DNA from 3 places in the Shewanella sp. ECSMB14102 genome. Region 1 is predicted to be linked to each of the others. Evidence: predicted binding sites of a transcription regulator. Region 1 holds the regulator's gene; each other region holds the start of a gene.
The links. Region 1 encodes sigma-54, which starts transcription at its own class of promoters, with help from an activator protein. Its sites were predicted from a motif close to GTTGGCACGNNNNTNGNNT; they were not measured.

Region 1 (7,696 bases):
ATCTGTATCTTATACACCGGAGAAAAATAAATGAAAAAGAGCGTCTGCTTACTCGCACTGTTACTGCCCGCCTTCTCGCAGGCGGCGGATTTGGAATTCAGGGCCGCAGGAAGTTTGAAGACAGCCATGACGGATGTTATCGCCAGTTATCAGGCCGATGGCGGCGTTAAGGTTAATGCTCAGTTTGCTCCTTCAGGCCTGCTCAGAGGCCGAATTGAAGAGGGCGAGAAGGTCGACCTGTTTGCGTCGGCCAATATGAAGCATCCACAGAAACTGATGCAGGAAGGCAAGGGTGCGCCTGTGGTGATGTTTGCCCGTAACCGCCTGTGCGCCTTGGCGCAAGATAATGTCCCTCTGACGACAGAAAATATGCTGGATACTTTGCTGGATAGCAAGATCAAGCTGGGCACCTCCACTCCCAAGGCTGACCCTGCCGGAGACTATGCTTTCAAGGTGTTTGACCGCGCCGAAGCTATCAAGCCGGGTAGCCAGGCCAAATTGGCGGCCAAGGCACTGCAATTGACCGGTGGCGCCGATAGTGCCAAACCCCCTAAAGGCAAGAACCCCTATGGCTGGGTGATGGTCAATAAACAGGCGGATGTATTTTTAACCTACTGCACCAACGCTGTTTTGGCCAAGAAAGAAGTGCCTGCTCTAAAGATAGTGGCGTTGCCCGAGTCGCTGGCAGTGGGTGCCAACTATGGCATGCTGGTGCTGGATAAGGCCGACCCTGCCGCTTGGCCGCTGGCCATGTATATTCTGTCTCCCAAGGGGCAATCCATTCTGGCCTCTTATGGTTTTGAAGCGCCGCTTAAACCTTAGTCGCTATAACTGAGATATTTGGAGAGTGTGCTTCAGTTCCCCGGAACTGAAGCACACTCTCTTTATGGGTATATAGCTACTTTTTGAGCAAATCAGCTTGCACAGGCAATTATTATCCTTCTAAAGTAAGGCATTATATCCTTACCAGGGGGGAGCATGCTCGAAACCAAAGGCTTACCGATAGCGACAGATTACCTCGGTGATGAGGTGAGATTTATTCGCCTTTGCTATGAAAGTCAGGGCCTGGATATCGAGGTAAGTGTCGAAGGTAGCAGGGCGCAGGTTCATTTTGACTCTGTGGTTGGCTTTCGAATGTTGGATGAGGGTGACCTGATGGAGTTCTGGACCGAATGCAGCCTTTCCAATGGCTGGTTATTTCAGATTTCCAACGGCGGCTGGTACCGCCAAGAGGCCAAGCGCAGCGGCTTTATGGCCAGCGCCAACCTCAAGTTGCAGGAATTTCTGTTGGTGAGCCGTGGCGAGTGTGTCTCCGTTTTCTGTGAGCAGGGTGAACCCAAGGTGTGTTGGCTTAAAGACTGACTCGCTATCTTTTACAGCCTAAGGGCGAGCTTGGTCGCCCTGTTGTTACTTTATTCATCAAGGTCAGAGCTTGATGCTCTTGGCCCCGTTATTCTGCCCTCAAAAGTAGAGCTTCAGCTCACTAAAATCAGCGCCTCAGCTCATTAAAACGAGAGTCGCCAACCCCAGGAAGGCGAACAGGCCTATCACATCTGTCACTGTGGTTAGCACCATGCCACCGGCCAGTGCAGGATCCACATTGAGCTTTTTCAGTATTAAAGGGATGCTGGCCCCGGCGAGACCGGCTACCGTCATATTGATTAACATGGCACCGCCAATAAGGGCGCCGAGCGCCAGATCGCCTTTCCAGATCCACACGGCAGTGAATACCAACGCCGACCACAGCAGGCCATTGAGAAAGCCGATAGCCAGTTCTTTGCCTATGAGCCAACGGGAGTTGCTTTGACCTATGTGGCCGAGGGCGATACCGCGGATCACCAGCGCCAGAGTCTGGTTACCGGCAACGCCGCCCATGCTGGGCACTATGGTCATCAGAATTGCTATGGTGGCAAATTTTTCCAGTGTGCCTTCAAACATATTACTGACCGAGGCGGCCAACAGAGCGGCAAACAGGTTGAAGGTTAGCCACAAAGAGCGGCGAAAGGCACTCTTGAACACAGGGCCGAAGGTGTCTTCATCATCGTCCATCCCCGCCATCCCCATCATGGAGTGTTCGGCGTCTTCGCGGATAACATCCACCACATCATCAATGGTGATTCGACCAAGCAGATGGCCTTCACTGTCGACCACTGGTGCCGAAACCCAGTCATGGCGTTCAAACAGCTGGGCCACTTCATTGTCCGGCATGGTGACGGGAATACTCTCAAGCTCGGGATCCATTATGCTGCGGATCCCGGCGGTGGGGTTACAGGTCAGCAGGGTGGAGAGCTTAACGCCACCGAGCAAAACATCGCGTCTATCTACCACATAGAGGGTATCTGTGGCTTCGGGCAACTCGCCTCTTTGACGCAGATAACGCAGCACCACATCGACGTTGACGTCCGGTCTCAGGGTCACGGTATCTGTGTTCATCAGACTGCCGGCACTGTCTTCCGGATAGGAGAGCGCCTGTTCGACCCTGGCCCTGTCTTGGGCACTCATGGAGTGCAGTACCTGTTTGTAGAGGGTATCCGGCAGGCTTCGCAGCACATAGGCCAGATCATCGGTATCCATACCCGCGGTCGCTCGTGCCAAGCGCTCAGGACTCATCAGGCTGATCAGCTGGTCTTTCATATCCTCACCCAGCTCTTCGAGGATCTCACCGCTCTGTTCCTGATCCACAAGTTGCCAGAGTACCTGACGGGTACGTGGTGGTGAAGATTCGAGAATAAAGGCGATATCCGAAGCTGTCATTCGCTGCAGCATGTCGCGCACATGCACGAACATACCACTGCCAAGAGCTTGGTTTAGTTGAGTAAGACGTTGTTCTGTCAGCTCTTGGTCGAGCGCTTCTATTGGCATGCAGTTCCCCCTGTGATGCAAAGCGAGGATATGTTACCTCAAGACAGGGGAGTTATAGAAACAAAGAGTGCAGTGCTAAGGAAGGGGCGAGCAAGTCCCACGCGTGCTCTGTGTCGGCTTACCGTACTGCCTGCTGTGTTGTGTCTTTCCCTAAGACTTCAGCTGGCTTCGTCGAAACGGGCGTTTATCAGAGCGCAGATGGCATCCATTGCGGGTTCGGCATCCGGGCCTTCGGCAATAAGGCGTATGGTTTTGCCTTGACCGGTTTCCAGCATCAAGAGCCCAAGCACGCTGGCGGCCGAGGCCTTTTTCTCGCCCTGGATCAGAGTGATATCGGCTTCGAACTCGCTGGCCAGCACCGCCAGCTTAGTGGCGGCGCGGGCATGCAGGCCCAGCTTGTTGACTATGGTGACTTCCCGTTCAACCTTTGCCATTGCCCAGCTCTCTGTGGCGGGCCTGTACCTTGTGTTTGCTGTTGCCAAAACGCTTGGCCAGCTGGTCGGCGACATAGACAGATCTATGCTGGCCGCCGGTGCAGCCTATGGCTATGGTGAGATAGCTGCGGTTGTTGCGTTCAAGGTGCGGTAGCCAGGTTTCCAGCAGATTCTCTATCTGCCAGATAAATTTGTTCACCAGTGGCTGACGGATAAGGAATTCCTGTACCGGCTCATCCAGCCCAGTCAGCGGCCTGAGCGCCGGTTCCCAGTGAGGGTTGGGCAGAAAGCGCACATCAAACATGAAGTCGGCTTCCTGGGGCATGCCGTGCTTGAAGCCGAACGATTCGAAGTTGATCACCAACTCTTTGTCGACGCTGCCCAGCAGAATTTCTCGCACTTTGTCACTGAGTTCATAGATATTCAGTGCCGAGGTATCTATGTAGTGATCCACCAGTTTCGACATAGGCTCCAGCAACTTACCTTCGTGCTTGATGGCATCTTGCAGCGAGACAGTGCTCTTGGATAGGGGGTGTAATCTGCGGGTTTCGCTGTAGCGTTTAAGGAGTACTTTATCGGAAGCGTTGAGGAAGAAGCTGGTCAGTTGGGTGTTTTCCGGCAGTGCCGCCAACTGTTTTTCCAGCACTTTTTCCTGATCCGGCATGTTGCGCACATCTATGCTGATGGCGACCAGATCATTGCTGCCTCGGAGGTTTTCCAGCAGGCTGCCTATCATGGGCAGGGGCAGATTATCCACACAGTAGTAACCCAGGTCTTCGAGTACCCTGAGGGCAACGGATTTTCCGGAACCGGAGCGGCCTGAGACTATAGCGAGTTTCATCCTGTGATCACCTGATAGAGTTCTGTTTCATCGCGGGATTTACGCAACTGCTTGAGTATTGCTTTGTCGCTGAGCTTTTCAGCCATGGCAGACAGGGTACTCAGATGTTGTTGGCATTGATCTGCGGGAACCAGAAGGGCGAACAGTATGTCCACCGGTTGGTTGTCTATGGCATCGAAGGCGATAGGCTCTTCGCATTTGACCAGCACGGCAATCGGCTCTGTGATATCAGGCAGCCGGCCATGCGGAATCGCAATACCATTACCTATACCTGTGCTCCCCATCTTTTCGCGGGCCAAAAGGCTTTCAAAAATCGCTTGAGAGGAAAGGGTGGGGTACTGGGCGCTGGCGAGATCGCTAATTAGCTCCAGTACCTTTTTCTTACTGCCCGGAGTGGCACAGGTAGTGCACTCCGGCCGCAGGATGGTACTCAGTTCCATCGTTAGTGTTTTGTCAGCTTTTCTTTGTGTTTAATGACCTGACGATCCAATTTATCAATCAGAACGTCGATGGCGGCATACATGTCGGCATGTTCAGAAGTTGCATAGACTTCGCCGCCTGTGAGGTTGATCTTGGCTTCGGCAATCTGTTGCAGTTTTTGTACATTGAGCACAACGTGCACATTATTGATCTGTTCGAAATGGCGTTCAAGTTTCGAAAACTTACTTTCCACATAGTCACGCAGTGAGTCGGTGATCTCGATATGATGTCCTGTCAGGTTGATTTGCATAGAAAGATTCCTCCAATTTCCAACTGTGGATTTATAAACTCTTACGCTGGTTCGACGGTGGTATCATCATAGCCTCGCGATACTTGGCTATGGTGCGTCTTGCAACGTTGATTCCCTGTTCTGCCAGAAGTTGTGCCATCTTGCTGTCGCTCAAAGGTTTCTTCTGGTTTTCCGCTGCCACGAGCTTCTTGATAAAAGCCCTGATCGCCGTGGAAGAGCATTCTCCGCCATCTTCGGTACCGACATGGCTGGAGAAGAAGTACTTCAATTCAAATATTCCCCTTGGGGTATGCATATACTTTTGAGTGGTGACCCTGGAGATGGTCGATTCATGCATCTCGACCGCCTCGGCAATATCGTTGAGTACCATGGGTTTCATGGCCTCTTCACCATATTCAAAAAATCCCTGCTGGAACTGCACTATGCAGTTGGCCACCTTGAGCAGGGTGTCGTTGCGGCTCTCCAGGCTCTTGATAAACCATTTGGCTTCCTGAAGATGACCACGAATAAACTGGCTGTCTGATTGGCTGCGGGCGCTACGGGCCATGGCAGCATACTGTTGGTTGATCCCGAGTTTGGGCATACAGTCCGGATTGAGCTCCACCACCCAGCGCCCGTTCTTCTTCCAGACGCTGACATCCGGGATCACATATTCCTCGTCCATCGGCTGCACCAGCAAACCGGGGCGGGGATTGAGGCTCTGAATAAGGTTGATGGCGTCACGCAGTTGATCTTCCTTGAGCTTGGTCTTACGCATTAGGGTGCGAAAGTCGCGGGTAGCGATGAGATCCAGATGTTCGTCAATCAACAAGCGGGCGTCGGCCAGATGCGGGGTGTCGGCGTTAAACTGTTGCAATTGGATCAGCAGGCATTCGCGCAGATCTCTGGAGGCGATGCCGATGGGATCGAAGTGCTGGATCCGCTTGAGTACCGCCTCGACTTCATCGAGCTCAATCTCAGGGTTGCCCATGGCTTCGAGGATCTCCTCAGTGCTCTGGGTTAGATAGCCCTGCTCGTCGATGGCATCTATGATGGCGGTGGCAATGGCGTCGTCGGTATCGGAAAACGGGGTCAGGTTCTTTTGCCATTCTAGGTGTTCATAGAGACCTTCGCTGGTTTCACCCTGGAAGGGCATGTCATCTTCACGGCCCATAGCCGGCCCTGAGGCGCTGGCGGCGGTAAAGACTTCATCCCAGGTGGTATCCATAGGCAATTCATCCGGCATAGACTCATTGTTCAATGCCTCTGAGGTTTCTACCGTGGAACCATCTTCCTGCTTGACGCTCAATTCGCCGGCGTCGTTTTCCTTGTGGTTGTCGTCGATAGCGTCATCCTGGTTGTCCTCGGCCATCTCCAACAGAGGGTTGGCTTCCAAGGCTTCCTGGATTTCCTGCTGCAGCTCAAGGGACGACAGTTGCAGCAGGCGAATTGCCTGCTGCAACTGAGGTGTCATGGTCAACTGTTGACCCAATTTGAGCTGGAGTGACGCTTTCATTATACCGCTAATCCCTACTCGTTATTTTTCAAGGAAAAAATTCAATAATAACAAACTATAATACCCGGAATTGCCGCCGGATGACATGATCCTAACTATAGCCTGAATTGTTCGCCTAAGTACACAGCACGCACTTGCTGGTTGTCCAAGATTTCAGCGGGTGTGCCCTCGGCAATCAACTGCCCATGGCTGACAATGTAGGCTCGCTCACAAACGTCGAGCGTTTCGCGAACATTGTGGTCTGTGATCAGCACCCCCAAACCGCGGGACTTAAGCTGTTCGATGATTTTCTTGATATCGATAACTGAGATGGGATCCACACCGGCGAACGGCTCATCCAGCAGAATGAACTGTGGATTGGCGGCCAATGCCCGGGCGATTTCCACCCGGCGGCGTTCACCGCCGGAGAGGGACATCCCCAGGCTGTCACGTATGTGGGTAATGTGGAATTCTTCCAGCAACTGTTCGAGTTGTTCCTCGCGCTCGTCGCTGTTGAGCTCTTTGCGGGTTTGCAGTACGGCCATGATGTTGTCATGTACCGACAGCTTGCGGAAAATACTGGCTTCCTGTGGCAGATAGCCTATGCCTTTACGGGCACGCAGGTGCATGGGATCCAAGGTCAGCTCGTCGTCGTCAATGAAAATACGGCCCTTGTCACTCTGCACCAGGCCAACCACCATATAGAAGGTAGTCGTCTTGCCCGCCCCGTTGGGGCCCAGCAGCCCCACGATCTGGCCGGTATTGACCGATAGGCTGACATCTTTGACTACGTTGCGCTTCTTGTAACTCTTTGCCAGGTTTTGTGCCGTCAGGGTGCTGGTCATTGCGGCTCCTGCTGCTGTTCTTTCTTATTGAGATCCTGATAGTTTTCCGGCTGGATAACAGTGGTTACCCTATCTTGGCCTTTGCCGCTGCTTTCCGCTTCCAGCTGCTGCTTGTTGATGTCGTAGACTATCTTCTCGGCGGTTACTTCGCTGCCGTCCTGTTCCACTTTGGCTTGACCTATCAAGGTCATGATGCGGCTGTCTATGTTGTAGTGGATCTCTTTGGCCTTGGCACTGGCCTGACGGCCATCTTCCAGCTTCTGGGTATAGGTGGCAGGTGAGCCCTTGGCCACCAGGATCCGCTCGCCACTCTTGTCCTCAGTGTAAGCCGTGAGTTCATCGGCCAGCAGCTTCAAACTGCCCTGGGTGACTGTGACAGGCCCGCCGTATACCACGCGCTTGTTTTTGATATCGGCAAACTGATTGGCGGCGCTGATCTCGACTTTTTGCAGCAGATCTTCTTCAATGGCCACCGCCGACAGGCTTGTGATGCACAAGAGGGCACCGATA
Region 2 (7,696 bases), on a different contig from region 1:
ACCAGTGCTTGATATCTCATTGCTATCACCTCTAGTAGGCTTACTTTGTGTGTGGTTATTTGCCCATCATAGTGATAGAAGGAGAGCTTTGACAGCTGTTAATATCGATTGGCTCTATCGTTGATTTAGATAGGTTTTTTGTGATGATTACCGCGGTTTTAGCCTCCAATTTTAGCTATCTTACCCAAATCGAACTTTTTCACATTTTCATCTCTCGTCACACTTTGGTTTAAAGTGTGCGGTAAGCTGTATTTTTTGTGTCCGGCGCTGATTGAGACTGGTAGCTGCCAGACATCGACAAGCTATACTCTGTTAACTTCCGGAATGCTTATGGGGTTGGCCTTGGCAAATGGAGTGGCATTATGGCAAAAACAGCTATTACCTTTTTCGGTCGTTTTGCGCTGCACGTCCTCTTGTTGTTGCTACTTTATAGTGGCTGCTTTTCTGTGCGCGCCGAAACCCTGCAATTGAGCTCGCTTAATTGGCCCCCCTACACAGGTCAGATGTTGCAACAACAGGGAGCTTGTGTTGCCGTGGTCAAGGCGGCACTGGCCGCCATGGGCCATGACCTCAAAGTCAATTTCTACCCCTGGAGCCGGGCAGTGAAGTTGGCAGGCATGCCCGGATCTCCCTATCTTGGTTATTTCCCCGAGTATTATCACCAAAGCGATAAGTTTATCTTTTCCAAGCCATTAGGCTTTAGTCAATTGGCCTTGGTGGAGCAATCCCAGCGGCCCGTGAGCTGGCAACAGTTGCAGGACTTGCAGCGTTACAATCTCGGGGTGGTCAAGGATTATGTTAATACCGAAAGTCTGGATCGGGCCATGGACTCAGGCCGACAACCCTTCGAGCTGGCCAATTCCGATGAACAAAACCTTCGCAAATTGGCGGCCGCCAGAATTGATGCCGTGGTGATCGATGCCAATGTCTATCGTTACCTGTTGCGGCAAAAGGGGATGGAGGAGTTGGAAGGCAAGCTTAAACTGAATCGGCAACTGCTGGCCAGCAAGGGTTTGCTGGTGGCTTTTCGAAATTCTGCAGAGGGACAACGCTGGCGGGATATTTTCGACCAGGGGCTGGCCCGTATCGATGCCAAGAGCATATTGGAGCAACACTTAAAGTATCATTGAGTTGTCATCCAAAGCGGCTAAATTGAGCACTTTACCCCAGATGGACGTGTCTGTGACAGAAAGTGCCTATGAGCTTGAACTGCTTGCCGAGCTGGAGCATAAATACCAGCAACACTTGAATGCCAGGTCTTTGGCCCAAGTCGGCTTTGCCGGGAAGACGCACGATGTGCGGGCGCTGGAGCTGGGGAACCCAAACGCCAGGGTGCCCACAGTGCTGTTCGTCGGCGGCGTTCACGGGATAGAGCGCATCGGCAGCCAGGTGATACTGGCGCTTCTTGGCAGCCTGTTGACCCGCTGCAGTTGGGATAAACATCTGCAGTTGATGTTAACTCAGATACGGCTGGCGTTTGTACCTGTGTTGAATCCCATCGGCCTTATCCGGGGAACTCGCGCCAATGGCAATGGGGTCGATTTGATGCGCAATGCTCCCATAGATGCCCGCGGCTCAGTGACTTTTATGGTCGGCGGTCAACGGCTTTCCCGCCATCTTCCCTGGTATCGGGGCCGCAGCAATCAGCTGGAAGCCGAGACCCGGGCGATTATTGACTACAGTAATGATCTTATGGCCCGCGGCAGCAGCTTGATTGTGCTCGATGCTCACTCAGGTTTTGGCCTGGTGGATCATATCTGGTTTCCCTTTGCCTGTAAGGACACGCCTTTTGCCCGCTTGGGGGAGGTGTATCATCTAAAGCAGTTGTTCGAAATGAGCTACCCCCATCATTGTCATTATCATATTGCGCCTCAAAGCCGCTTCTATCGCACCCACGGCGATATTTGGGATTATTTGGTCAGTTGTAACCCCCAAGTGCCTTTCCTTCCTTTAACGCTGGAAATGGGCTCCTGGGCCTGGGTTAAAAAGAATCCCAGGCAATTGCTGCGCTTCTCCGGTTATTTCAACCCTCAAAAGCAGCACAGGCTGCAGCGTATTTTACGGCGTCACTTTACCCTGATGCAGTTCTTGCTCGATGTGGGGTATGCTCAGGTACTGGAACAACTGCCTGAACTTCATCGACATCACCTGGACTATCAGGCACGAAACTTTTGGTATCCACAAGCGGCGGAGAAACCAAGTCATGACTGAGCAGCAAACCTGGGTGTTGATCCGCGGCCTGATGCGCGATAAACGTCATTGGCAGGCCTTTGCCGATAATCTGCTGGCGTTGGGGTTTCGGGTGGAGCTCATCGATCTGCCTGGAAATGGCGATAGGGTGGCGGATATCAGCCCCAGGGATATTCAGGATTATGCCGACTTTGTTGCAGATGAACTGCTGCGGCGCAAGGTGGCTAAATGCCGAATATTGGCTATTTCCATGGGCGCCATGGTGGCTATGGCACTTGCCGGGAAAAATGACGCTGAAGATGGCCGCCAAAAGGAATTTCAGATTGAGGGGCTTTTATTGCTCAACAGCAGCGCCGCCGATCTTTCGCCTTGGTATCAGAGATTTCGGCTGCAAGCCCTGCTGCGAGCCTTGTGCTCCAGAGTCAAAGGTGAGGGCATTCAATGGCGCGAGGCGACGATTCTTGCGCTTACCAGTCTTGCCCATGCCAAAGATAAGTCTCTGTGCCGTCACTGGAGCCAACTGGCGCTTGAGGCCAAAACCACACTCGCCAATGGCCTGCGACAAATTGTTGCCTCGGCACGCTTTCGCTCCCCGGCTAACTTGCGGGTGCCGGCAGTCATTGTTTATGGCTGTGATGATCGCCTGGTTTCGCCCAAGTGCAGCGTTCGCCTGGCGGCCAAATATCGACAAAAGCCGATTCCTTTTTGCCGCTGCGGTCATGATGTGGCGTTGGATAGGCCTGAGTTATTGCTGGAGTTGGTGCAGCGTTTGAGTCGACAAACGCCTTAGACTTGCTTGGGGAAGTTTGAGCCCAGGTCAAAATCGAGTCAGATATCCGACCTGGGCTTTGTGATTAGTGGGAGGCGACCACTGTCTTGCCTATGGGCGTTAAAGAAAGCAAGGCCAGCTTCAGATGCTGAATGCCAAAAGGTATGCCTATGATGGTGACAAAGCAGGCCAGGGCGTGGGTCAGGTGGCCTATCGCCAACCAAATTCCGAACAGCAGGAACCAGATGATGTTGCCGACCATACCCAGGGCGCCGGTGCCCAAGTCTTCGCGGCCAGAGAGCCTGTCGCGGTTGATATGCTCCTGACCGAAGGGCCAGAATGCCAGTTCACCTATGACAAAACAGGCGCGGCCGAATGGGATACCTATGATACTGATAAAACAGAGCAAGCCGACAAACCACCAGGCCAGTCCCATGACAAAGCCGCCAAGAATAAACCAGGCAATATTAAAAATAAGACGCAAAATAGCCATTGAGTGCTCCTTTAAATGGCAGATCAGCCGCACAGTTTTACTGTAAAGCTTGGGGATATTTCGATTAATAGCCAGAAGCGTGCCATAATTATAACCTGTTGAATAATATGGGTTGTTGCTATTTCTAAGCCTGGACGGATGGCGGGGATTGGTGATTTATACCAATAAGTGGCGATAATCATCACAGAGTGAAGCCGCAATGGATTAGCCACCAAGCCATCACTTGGTTGGCATAAAGCCTACTGGTGCCTGTGAGGATTTGTGGCCTGAACCCTGTCCTCCTTGGCGGCAAACACATACAATAGCTATCCCTTGCACACCTTAGCCTTGAAATATATCGCCACTGCCATGCCTTTAGCCGATTTCAAACTGGATAAAACCCCGGTTCAAGCCTTTGAGTTTCGGGGACATCAGCTGTTTATCAAGCGCGATGATCTACTTCATCCCAGTTTCAGTGGTAATAAGGCGCGCAAGTTCCGTTATTTCCTCGACCATGACTTTCCCGGTATCAAGCGCCTGATAGGTTATGGCTCGGCCCAGGCCAACTCACTCTACTCTATGGCGGCGCTGGCCAAACTCAAAGGTTGGCAGCTGGACTTTTATGTGGATCACCTGCCGGACTGGTTGCAGCAGCGCCCCCTGGGTAACTATCGCGCCGCGTTGGAATTGGGCGCACGGGTGATTGCCGTAAAGAATACGCCCAAGGCCGAGTTGATGACCGGCATGACCCTGGAGAACTTTGTCAGGCAGCATATTGTACCTGAGTGCGAGCACAGCCTGTTCGTTCCCGAAGGGGGCCGCTGTAGTTATGCCGAATACGGCGTAGCTCAGTTGGGCGCCGAGATTTTACAGTGGCAGCAGCAACAGGCTGCCCATAACCTCAAGCTGTTTCTGCCATCGGGAACTGGTACAACGGCACTGTTTCTACAGAAGTATTTTTGTGAGCAACAGGCTGATATTGAAGTGCTGACCTGCGCCGTGGTCGGCGGAGACAGTTACCTCAAGACCCAGTTGCTTGAGTTATCGCCCGATGAAGCATTGCATCCAACTATTGTTACACCCGAGCGTAAGTATCATTTTGGCAAGTGTTACCCCGAGTTTTACCAACTTTGGCAAGAGCTGGAGCAAAGCGGTATCCGCTTTGAGCTTTTGTACGATCCGCTCGGCTGGCAAGTGTTGCTCGACTTCTTGCAACGTGAGGGCGACTGCCAGGTACTGTATCTGCATCAGGGGGGGCTCCTTGGTAATGAGTCCATGCTTCCCAGATACAGGCGTAAATTCGGTTGAGTGGGAACCTTGACTTCAGATCAGCTGGTTGCGCTTGAGGATCTTATGAGTACGCTCTGCCAAACGTTGCAAGGATTTGAGATCGGCAAGCCCAGGCACCTCGTCATCGAGACGGGACTCCCAAAAGCATACCTCAGTGTCCAACATCTCCAACATTTTCTTGGAGCAACCCAGGCATTTCCCACCGCATAGGCTGGCTTCCGGCAAATTTAGTGGAATACAACGCCGGATCTCGCCCAGCAATGAACGCATCGCTTCCGTGGTATTCGGTTTAATGGATCCGGGTTTAGTCGCGCTGCTTTTAGCGGCTGTGATGGATTGATTCAAGACAACACCGACAGATGAATTTGTTAAGCATCAGCTTAATTCAAGTGGAAGGCTTGGATAATGATCTGGCGCTTGATTTGCTGTTTATCGCCATTTGGTCAGGCTGCTTCCCGGGATCACGGGAAAAGGCCTTGACCAAATGTGATGTTTACCCGATTGCTGCTGGATAACAGTCCAATCTGCCTGAGCGCTCGATACAGTGAGAGGATAGGGGTATCGAGTGGGTATTTCGACAGTCTTACTTATTGGCGCTCAGCAACCACTTCATAAACTTGAGGGTTTCTGTACGCTTTGAGAAGGTTTGCTTCTTCTTGCCTTTGCTGTCGGTAAAGGCGATTGAGTTTTTGTTGATGGAAATTGAATCTACAGGAAAACTTACTGCGATTTCATGTCCGTTTACTTTGTATGACATAGGCCACACTCCTTATTTCTGTTAGCGCCGGTATTGGCGTATATAATCTTAACTATAGAAAATCCTTAGCATTTATTGCGAAAGATGCGTTGCTTGACTATTGAATGTACCCAGTTTGTCACCCTTTATCAAGCCCCCCGATAGACTGAAGTGCATAAAGGCACTTCGGGTGTCAGTAGAACATCAGACCATCGCCGCAGCACAGAGTTCACCACAGCTGTGTGACATTTCAATTAAACTCAAGAATTATTAACTGAACGGACTTACTTAAGAGGCCTGGAGCGAGATGGGACGAGCTGAGGATACCTTAATAATTCAGCTTATTGTATAGATAATTTACTACAAGTCAAGCAGTATAAATATTGGGCCGACATATCCGGAACTACATGTTTCTGCTACTCTTTTTTCTGATGGTGCCAATGGTTCCCTGACGCACTTTGGCTTGAACACAACTTGAAGTGATTACACCGGATGGATTGGTACCTTACCTTATAGTGGCAAGGAGTGCGTTAATGAATAGAGTGTTGATTGGCATAGGATTATTTATTCTTTTGCTCTGGCCAGGGTTGTGCCCGGCGGTCGAACCTGAGCCGGAAACGTCAAGCGAGCAAAGTGCTGCTGGGGCTTATGAGTACCGCGATCCCTTGCTCCGGGATACCCCCAGAGGTGCCCTGCAGGGCTTTATGCATTATGCCCGAGAAGGGGATTATCAAACCGCGGCCGAGTATCTGGATCTGCGTTTTCTTCCCGCCGGTATGACTGCGGAGCAGGGGCCACTCTATGCCAAGCAGTTGCTGGCGATTATCGAGCGTAATCTCTGGCTCAATCCTCAGGAGCTTGATGATACCCCAGAGGGTAAAACCGACGACAAGCTGCCCGCTTACCGGGAGGGGTTTGCCCGTTTGGAAGCCGAAAAAAGGGCCTATCAGCTCCTGTTGCAGCGGGTGCCGAGCTCTGAATACGGCAGTCTGTGGAAGGTTTCCAATGCCACGGTTGCCAAGCTCCCAAAACTTTACCAGGCCTTGGGCTATGGCCCTGTGGTGGAGTGGTTTATCGAGCACATTCCTGAAGGACGCCTGTTTACCCTGAATCTTTGGGAATGGGCCATGATGCTGGCCTATCTGGCGCTGGCATTCTTATTCGTGGTGCCTTTGACCTGGTTGCTGCAATGGCCACTTTCACGTTCATCACACCCGCTCAAGGCTGAATTGGGCGCCTTTATTCGCGGCCCACTCAGGTTCTTTGCCGCTGTGGCACTCGATAGGGCCATGCTTGCCAACAGTACCTTGAGCGCTGCGATGCAGGAGATAGTCAACACAGGCTTTTTCTTTATTCTGGCCACGGTTTGGTTGATATGGGCGCTGGTGGGGCTGGCACAGAGCAGTCTTAGGGAGCGCTGGATAGCCAAAGGCAACAAACAGGCGGCCTCCTTGTTGCGTCCTCTTGGGAATTTTTTGCGGGTGGCCCTGCTCAGCCTGGCGACCTTATTATGGCTCGAGCACCTGGGGTTTAATGCCGGCACTATACTGGCCGGGATGGGCATTGGCGGGCTGGCAATCGCCTTGGCCTCGAAGCAGTCGATAGAAAACCTTATTGGCACCATTACTCTCTATTCGGCCGCGCCTATCAAGGTTGGCAATATTGGCAATTTCGGCGGAGTTCGCGGCACAGTGGAGGAGATAGGCCTACGCTGTACCCGCATCAGAACTCTGGATCGCTCTGTCATTCATATGCCCAACGCCAAGTTGGCCGAAATGGAGATAGAGAATATTTCAGAGCGGGAGAAAATCCGTTTTAAGACAGATATCCGTCTCGATTACAGCACTGATGCCAAACAGTTGCAGGCGATCATCAATGATATCAAAGCCTTGCTAAAGCAGCATGAGAAGGTGGATGAGTCACCGATGCGGGTCACCTTCAAGGGCTTCGGCAACGCCGGACTCGAGTTGAATGTACTGGCCTATGTCGGCACCACCAGTTTACCTGTTTATCAGGAAGTCGCCGAGGAGTTGCAGCTGGGGATCATGGCGATAGTCGCCGAGCACGGCAGTAAGATGGTACCTGTATGGCCGGTTTCACCTTAATGCTACTCAGATTCCGTATTGGTTCGGTTTGAAAATACCGCTCACGGTAAAGTGAACGGTATCAGCAGGGTCTTCAGTCCCGGATTCAAGCTCGCATCGCTTTTTCACCCCTGGCAAGGCCTACCACGCCGGAG
Region 3 (7,696 bases), on a different contig from region 1:
CGCGGATTGTTGGCAAGAAGCCTTAGCACATGGCGGGAGTGGATCTTGGCTGCCTGTATGCAATCTCTGTCTTGAATGTTGATGTGATAGAAGCGCTCAGACTTTCCCATAACGGCGGCAATGACTTTACGCTCGCCCAGTACATGCAGGTTTGCTTCCCGGCGAGAGTCTTTGGCGGCATAGTCGGCCATGATTTCCTGCCGGAATACCTCGGGCACACCATAAAGCTGTTTGTTCAGCCATTCGCTATCGTGGGGATGGACTTCAGGCATGGTCGGCCCCCATTAACGAGTTGCTTTTAGGCAAAGCAGTTTTCGCAAACAGGGCGGCAAGCTGTTGCCCCTTGGGGCTTAGACTGACCCGGCCCCAACGCATTCCGGCAAAGAAGCAATCCTGCTCCAGTGTCAGCCCTTCCCGTTTGAGCGCAAACAGGCTGCGCTTATTGAAGTGGCCGGGATAATCCGGCATTTCGGCGACCTTACCTAAATCAGGGCAAAGTTCGGTGCAGACCTCCACCGAACGGCCCTGTGCCAGCCATGTCAGCAAGGTCGCCTGTTCGGTACTGAGTTGGGTATCTGCTTTGGTGAGGTACGGTGATGCCGTTACCAAATTCGGTAAAGGCTTTCGGTTGCCGTTATGGTGCTTGTTCCGCTTCGCTTTGCTCATGGCTGCGCCTCCCCAAGCTGGGGTGCCGAACTATGGCAAGTAGAGTAGGGCCAATTCGGGATGGATGTTTCGGCCCCCGTTAGGTAACGGGCACCGAATTTGGTCATTGAACCGTACCCATTAACGGTGCCTGTACCCGTTGGGATTTTGGGGTGCGTACCCGTTAACGGGTACATGGGGCGAATAGTCGTTAACGGGTACATGGCCCCGTTATGTAACCTAATGGGACGATTGCAGCGGTTGGGTAAACGCCCCTTAATTGATTTTGAGTTTCGCTTAAAGAGTGTGCTCATAGACCCTCCCGTTAACGAAGGTGTCTATGTCGATTTGGCGGTACATCACCCGCCGCCCAACTTTGACGAACTTGAGAGGGTAGCGCCCGGTACAGCGCCAAACGGATAGGGTGCCTTCAGTCACGCCAAGCGTCTTGGCAACTTCGGCAGGGGTTAACAATGGATTTGTCATGGTTGCTCCTGATCAATTTGAATGAGTCAGGAGCAAGGTTAGGGAAGGGCGGTTAGGATTTATTCACGGATAGCTGCTTGAAGGTACATTCTAGCCGCTTGAAACTACATTCTAGCGGCTAGAATGTATTTTTTTGGCTTTGTCTTAGCCAGTTATAGAGTGTGCGAGGCCCATTAATATCGCTCGTAAAGTGGAAGCCATTTTGAATGCCAATACTTTTGACCTGTGGGTAAAGCGTATCAGCTGCTTGACTCATGTTTTTAAACCTGCCAGCTCGGAAAAGCTCAATTGCTGCCGCTTTGGTTTTTTCGGCGGGTTCGTGACGTTTAGAGGCTCCTGCTTTGCCTGCTTTTGCTGCATTTTCCGTTATTCCCTTAACCATCAACACATGATCCCTAGTGGCCTTGGTGGACTCAGCAGCATGTCCAACCATGTTCTCCACTAAAATGTCGGTAAAGAGTTTGGCTTGGTCAGTCAAGCCAGCGATCTGACAGGCCAACACACTTTTTAAGTAAGTGAAGGCCGTATCACGTTGGGCGTTGGTGAAGTTCCTAAACAAGACTTGAGTAAATGCCTTTACGGGAGCCAATGACGTCTCTTCAAAGTCCGGGTTATAGATTCGGATAAGCTCAATCAGGGACTGAGACGCTGAAACGCGCTTTGCAAGTTCAACATCATCGATGCCGTCAATCATGCTGAGAAACATCCGAGCAAGAGCGCCAAAGGACTTGGCTCTTGCTTCGTATAGTTCATCGAAAGTTTGTAGCCCGTTGTCCACTTTGCCTAAAGCTTCCATGTTTCCTTCAGGTGCAAGGCCGCCTACTAAGGATTCACTTTGTTGGACTCTTTTGATGAATAGGAGTAAGCCATCAATGACTTCATCGAACTCTTTTGGGAGTTCTCCATCTTTGATTGCTTGGGCTAGAGGATTGTCCGGATAATCACTCATTCCGTCCAACAAGAAGGCGATCAAGAGTTCCCTTTCAGTTGGGAAATTGAATGCTGAATCTGTGGTCATTCCGTTTACCTGTTCATTCATTTGGCATTGAACAAAAACTAACGGAAATCAGCGGGATAGTCCAGAAAACGGGCGAACAGTACAAAAAGGGGATTTTTACAAAAGGGGCGAAATTTTTTTTGAAAAAATGCCTGTTCTGAGGCGGCACATAGGCGGCACAGGATTTGCCTGATTTTGTAAGTGATTGGTTTAGAAGTGAAAAGAGGTCTATCTGGTCTCCCCACAGGGACTCGAACCCCGATCGGTCGCTTAGGAGGCGACTGCTCTATCCTGTTGAGCTATAGGGAGACGCCAGTGATTATACTGGTTTTCACCCGGATGAAAAGGCTTTGGATTTAATTGCTTAAATCTTAATCGCGATGTCATTCACCTGAATGTTAAGGGCGGCATTTTCACCACTGAGCACTGCGATGGCACTTTCCTCTGTGACTTGATCTATGGTGATTTTCGCCCGGGTTTCTCCGGCCACGGCGCGCATCTGGTTCATGCGGTCGGGCAGGTTTTGTTGCAGCACTATTTGGAACTGATCACCCACGCGGATGCCGTTGCGTCGCCCCAGGTTGAGTATCACTCTATCCTGTTGGCGCACGACTATCTGTGCCAGCAGCGGTCTGCAGGCCAGTGCCATATCGATATCTTTACTGGCATTGGCCAGCACCTTGTCTATGGCTTGTCCATAACTGGCGCGCCAGAATCTGTCGCTGTTGGGAGGGACGGATTCATTTTTGGCAAACTCCCAGGGGGCGGAAATGCTGTAGTTCTGATACCAGATCTGCTCGCCGCTGATCCCATGATAGAGGCTGAGCTGCAACTGAAATAGCCGCAGCGGCTCGTTGTCCCATAGGCCCATAAAGCCGGATTCGACCGGTTCGGTGGAGATATCTATGATTTGCGGCAGCAACAGATATTGGCTGTCGGTAATTTCACTTATCCAGGTCGGCAGGCGGTAGCCGCGGATATTGATAAGCTCCTCTTTGATATCCAGCCGCTCGTTGGCGTGCAGGTGAGCAAAGCTGGTGGAGGATTGTTTATCCAGAGTTGCTGCTATCCGTTCGGACAGGCTTCGCTGGAAGTTTTCCAACTGACCATAACGCAGTTGGCTTCTGTCTTTAATGGCGGCCTGGGGGACCAGGATAGCGGCCTTGATGGCTGAGCTTTGGCACTTGCTATCCGGGCCGTCGAGAATATCGAGCCGCATAACCACTTTGAGCTTGTCTCCCTGGCGCATTTCGCTGACCAGTTCGACACTGCTTATCTGCGCCTGGCTGGAGAGGCTGAAATCGTTTTGGGTCAAGCGCCCCTGGCTGACACTCTGGGTCGATTGAAAACTGCCACCACGGGAGAGCAGTGCCATGTTGATGGCGTTGTCCATTGCCGCTTCCCGTGCCTGGGTTAGATTGCCATTGATTATTTTGGCTTCACCTCGGGCCTCGGTCCACTCTGCCATGGCGTTGAGGCTGATGCCCAGCAACGGCAGCAAGAACAAGGGGCACAATCTCATAAGGCGGTTCCTCAAAATGGAAGTCAGGGTGACGGAATTTTGCCGCCACTTAAGCTGGTATCGCTTGGTATTCAAATTTTATGCCAGAGAGAGGCAGGGGGTACTGTGTTATTTGTGAATGCCAGGCTAAAGAACGGCAAGCATTTGCCGATAAAGCCAAAGAAGCTTTCGACAAACCTTGTTGTCCGAAAGAGCAAGGCTGGATAAATAAGTAATACAAGTGGTTCGGCCACTTTATGTCAGTTACTACGGCCAATGAGATGCTCAATTAGGCTTATTTCTCAAGGTTGTTAAACACGACTAAACCTGAGAACTCGCCGGTGGACGCTGAGGGCTAAGGAAGGTGCGAATAAGTTCTCGTGGCACTTTCTTGATGCAGTGAGTCGGTTGCTGTGTGGCTTACTGGCCTGCCTGCTGTGTTGTGCTTCTTGCAAAGGCCTGGGGGCATTTGCCGTTGCATCCAGACCTGTAAGCCGAAGCAGAGCACATATGGGGCTTGTTCGCACCTTCCCTAAGTTCTTGGTTGGTATTTTATTTGCATAGTTTTATTGCAAATAAAAAGAGCTTGGCATTATTGGCGCTGACGATGTTACCGACACTATTACTGTCTGCAGCGTCATTGGGTCAATCCTGCAGGTATTGTATGACTGACGAAGTAGAATAAGCCTGCTGGTTCAAGGTTTACGTCAGGCTCCTGAATGAAGTTAACAGCCCACTCCGGCAACAGTGAGACGGATATTATGTATAAAGCCCTGTGTATATTGCCTTTACTTCTGCTGTCTGCCTGCAGTACGACATCACAGCAACCGCAAGCTGAGTTTAAGCCGCAACAAGCACCAGTCAATCTATTGGCGCAGCAGTTGGTGGATGAATTGGTAATCCATAATGATGCGCTCAAACCGACTCAGCCGCTATTGGTGATGACGCCTGCGATAGTGGAGGATATGCAAGGCAGTAATGCACTGGCCTCACAGCTACAGCAGAGCTTAATGACGGCTTTTCATCAGCGCGGCTTTAATCTGGTGGATTTGAACCTGGCCGAAGCGGTGCGGGTAACGCCACAGGGGGATTTTATTCTTACCCGCGACTGGCAACAATTGCCGACGGATATTGCGGTGGATCATGTACTGGTCACCAGCATGAGCCAGGCTAAAGGTGAGATCTTGTTCAACAGTCGGATTGTTAACGTCAATAACAATCGGGTGCTTTCGACGGCCGGGGCGCGGGTGCTTGAGGCGCAACTACCGGGTTATCTGGCGCCATCCCACAAGGTGGTGTCAAAAGAAGGCCTGCTTTATCGCTATGAAAACCGCGGAGAAGATAAGAGCCGGATAGTGGGAGACAAGTAATGAAGTATTGGAACAACACACTGACATTGGTCACGCTGGTATTGGCGTTAGTTCTGGGTGGCTGCGCCGATAAGGACAGATATGTGCAGTGGGAGACAGAGGCGCCAAGCAGTTTTCCCAAATTGACGGCAATAGGCTATGCCCCGCTGGCCAGCCAACCAGCCAAGGAACAGTCGCAAAAGGTGCTGATGGCGATGCAAGCATCCAAGATTGCCGCTTATCGGGAACTGGCCGAACAAGTTTATGGCCAACGTTTGTCGGCTGATAGCAAGGTCAGTGACTGGATGTTGAAAGGCGATAATATCCAGGCCTCGGTTTCCGGGGTGATCCGCGGCGCCAGGGTTGTGCGCAGTTATCCGACCGGCGATCATTATGTGACCGAGCTTGAGCTGGACTTCGCCCAGGTGTGGGATCTGTATCAGCAACAAAACCGCCCCCAGAGAGTGAAAGAGATCACTTATTTTTAGGGTTATGGGTATAAGTCAAAAGCAGCCTTCTTTGGCTGCTTTTTTGTGGCCTTTTTGTGGCTTAAGAATCTTTGCTGAATTGAGAGCAGGGTATACGTTCTGTTCTGGGGGGCATCTTGTATTTGACCCCCTTGGCTTTAGCGCCCTGAGTTTAGTCGGGGGAAGGCAAGGGGGGACAGGAGTTTGGGTCGCACCAAGAAGCCGAACTTACTGAATTAGCTTAAGTAATGGAACAGCAGCAGGGCTTTAAATCAAGCCTTGAGATCGTTGCCCAGAGTGGCGATGGTTGAAGTCTTGCCTTTGCCGTCATAAGTCAGACTGGAGGCATTGCGGCTCACCTGCAGCGCCTGTGCCAGGCGATTGATACTGGCCATACTCAGCTCTATCAGGCCGGCATTTTCCTGATTGCGTAGTTGGCAAGTAGCCAATAGTTCGCGGGCTTCACTGACCTGTTCGGCCAATGGCGACTGACTGAGTTTAGCTTGTTCAGGATGAGAGGAGAGCGCCTCATCTACTGCCTTGACCTCATTGAGCAGATTGCTCTTGTCTTGGGCCAGTTGCAATAGATTATCGGCATTGCGATCGAGCAGGGCATTTTTTTCCTGCTCAATCAAGTTCAGCAGACGCTCGAGTTGAGTCATCTGCTGTGTTATCAGGCTGGTTATATCCGGGGTATCAGGCATCAGGACCCTTTATTGAGTGCGTTCAGTTCTGATTCAAATTGAGAGATGTTGGCTGCCAGTTTTTCCGGATCAACCTTGTATCTGCCTTCGGCGATCGCCAATTTGATTTCGCTGATCTTCTTTTGATCTATTTCCGGCAGTGAGGTCATCTTACTCTGAACTCCTTGCAACTGCTGCGCTTGCTGCGACACCACAACCGAGTCAGTTTTCAGCGGAGCAGCCCCTTGCTGAGCTGTTTGATTGCTCTGAGCCGTGTTCTTGGGGAGTGAACCTGTATTCACTCTGGGTTGATTTTGCAGTTGTTTAATATCCATAGCCATCGCGGCTCCAGCCTTTTCTCTGATTACCTTGCTGTCTTATCGGCATAGCCAAGGAGAACTTTAGCATTTTTTACATTCGAACTTCCACTTCGCCCACATTGGTGACAGTAGCCTCCAACACTTTGTCTGAGCGAGTGTTTTTTACCCGAATCTGTTCCCCAAGGTTACCATCATGCAGGGCTTCACCAACAGTTTTTATTTGAAACTTCTCGTTACCTGCATAAATAGAGACTCTGTCGCCTTTGCAAACAAAACAGAGATTGGCGGCAAATAACGGATAGTCTTTGGCTATGCGCCGCTTGAGGCGGGTACCCGTCACTGTGGCAATATCCTCGAACTGCTGGCCGCGCAGACTGGTTTCATCTATGTAGCGCAGCGCTAGATTTTCAGGCCCCAGCACAGTGCCCGGGGCCAGAGTTTGGGTGGCCACTACCACAGGATAACTGATATCTACCCGTACCGAGACATAGATTTGCCACGGGTAGCTGAGCTCCGGGCTGTTGCAACCTATGCGTACCGTATTGTTGCGGCTTATCTCCCGGTCGCTGGCAAGTTCTGCCGTTAAAGGCGAATTACATCTAGGGGGAGTGAGCCTGGAATCCAGCCGCTGCGGGGTGATGGTAATTTGTGCATCTGTGCCCGCCAGCACTTTTTTGGCCACTGCCTCTTTAGCCAGGCTTTCCATGGCCGATATACTGGGAACAAAGCTGCTCTCTGCCGCCATTGTTGCGATGGGCATTAAAATTGTAGCCAAAAGGTATGCAATATTTACTTTCATAATGAACAGGCTAGCTTGTCTCGCCAGATTACACCTATACTTTCAATGATTCGCGGTTCCCAGTACTGGCTTCACCATAGGTTTAGTCAGAAATTTGACTGGGCATCAGTGTCTTGGATAAAGCAAATAGTATGCCTGTCTGTGGGACAGCGGGTATTTCTCAATATAAAGACAACAAGGCAGCCTTATGTCGAGCATTCTTGAATCAGTCAATAAACGCACTCAACTGGTCGGACAAAATCGCCTCGAACTTCTGTTGTTCAAACTTAACGGCAGACAAAGATTCGGTATCAATGTATTCAAAGTCAAAGAGGTTTTGCAGTGCCCACCACTGACGATATTGCCCAAGTTGAACGCCTTTGTTAAGGGCGTGGCCCATATTCGCGGTACGACTGTGTCGGTTATCGATCTCAGTGCGGCGACCGGTGGTAAACCCATAGATGATGTCA

Region 2: the regulator sigma-54 is predicted to act here: its motif matches at 3,521-3,539, upstream of RC73_RS03675 (YccF domain-containing protein).
Region 3: the regulator sigma-54 is predicted to act here: its motif matches at 3,720-3,738, upstream of RC73_RS09175 (flagellar assembly protein FlgT).

The regions. Positions count from the first base shown of each region.
Region 1 covers NZ_JWGX01000009.1:17,777-25,472, reverse strand. The annotation lists gene RC73_RS04330 (molybdate ABC transporter substrate-binding protein) at 31-822, shown strand; gene RC73_RS04325 (hypothetical protein) at 979-1,362, shown strand; gene mgtE (magnesium transporter) at 1,498-2,862, opposite strand; gene RC73_RS04315 (HPr family phosphocarrier protein) at 3,021-3,296, opposite strand; gene rapZ (RNase adapter RapZ) at 3,283-4,137, opposite strand; gene ptsN (PTS IIA-like nitrogen regulatory protein PtsN) at 4,134-4,577, opposite strand; gene hpf (ribosome hibernation promoting factor) at 4,580-4,867, opposite strand; gene RC73_RS04295 (RNA polymerase factor sigma-54) at 4,899-6,362, opposite strand; gene lptB (LPS export ABC transporter ATP-binding protein) at 6,458-7,186, opposite strand; gene lptA (lipopolysaccharide transport periplasmic protein LptA) at 7,183-7,696, opposite strand, start outside.
Region 2 covers NZ_JWGX01000008.1:44,372-52,067, reverse strand. The annotation lists gene RC73_RS03695 (cytochrome-c peroxidase) at 1-20, opposite strand, end outside; gene RC73_RS03690 (substrate-binding periplasmic protein) at 363-1,130, shown strand; gene RC73_RS03685 (M14 family zinc carboxypeptidase) at 1,183-2,211, shown strand; gene RC73_RS03680 (alpha/beta fold hydrolase) at 2,204-2,980, shown strand; gene RC73_RS03675 (YccF domain-containing protein) at 3,045-3,452, opposite strand; gene RC73_RS03670 (pyridoxal-phosphate dependent enzyme) at 3,801-4,739, shown strand; gene RC73_RS03665 (hypothetical protein) at 4,755-4,991, opposite strand; gene RC73_RS20940 (hypothetical protein) at 5,305-5,478, opposite strand; gene RC73_RS03660 (mechanosensitive ion channel family protein) at 5,991-7,562, shown strand; gene ilvN (acetolactate synthase small subunit) at 7,648-7,696, opposite strand, start outside.
Region 3 covers NZ_JWGX01000025.1:12,994-20,689, reverse strand. The annotation lists gene RC73_RS19870 (replication endonuclease) at 1-272, opposite strand, end outside; gene RC73_RS19865 (hypothetical protein) at 265-666, opposite strand; gene RC73_RS09190 (helix-turn-helix domain-containing protein) at 943-1,131, opposite strand; gene RC73_RS09185 (hypothetical protein) at 1,250-2,149, opposite strand; tRNA gene RC73_RS09180 (tRNA-Arg) at 2,362-2,437, opposite strand; gene RC73_RS09175 (flagellar assembly protein FlgT) at 2,493-3,650, opposite strand; gene RC73_RS09170 (FlgO family outer membrane protein) at 4,349-4,999, shown strand; gene RC73_RS09165 (LPP20 family lipoprotein) at 4,999-5,466, shown strand; gene RC73_RS09160 (flagella synthesis protein FlgN) at 5,718-6,149, opposite strand; gene flgM (flagellar biosynthesis anti-sigma factor FlgM) at 6,149-6,469, opposite strand; gene flgA (flagellar basal body P-ring formation chaperone FlgA) at 6,540-7,247, opposite strand; gene RC73_RS09145 (chemotaxis protein CheV) at 7,435-7,696, shown strand, end outside.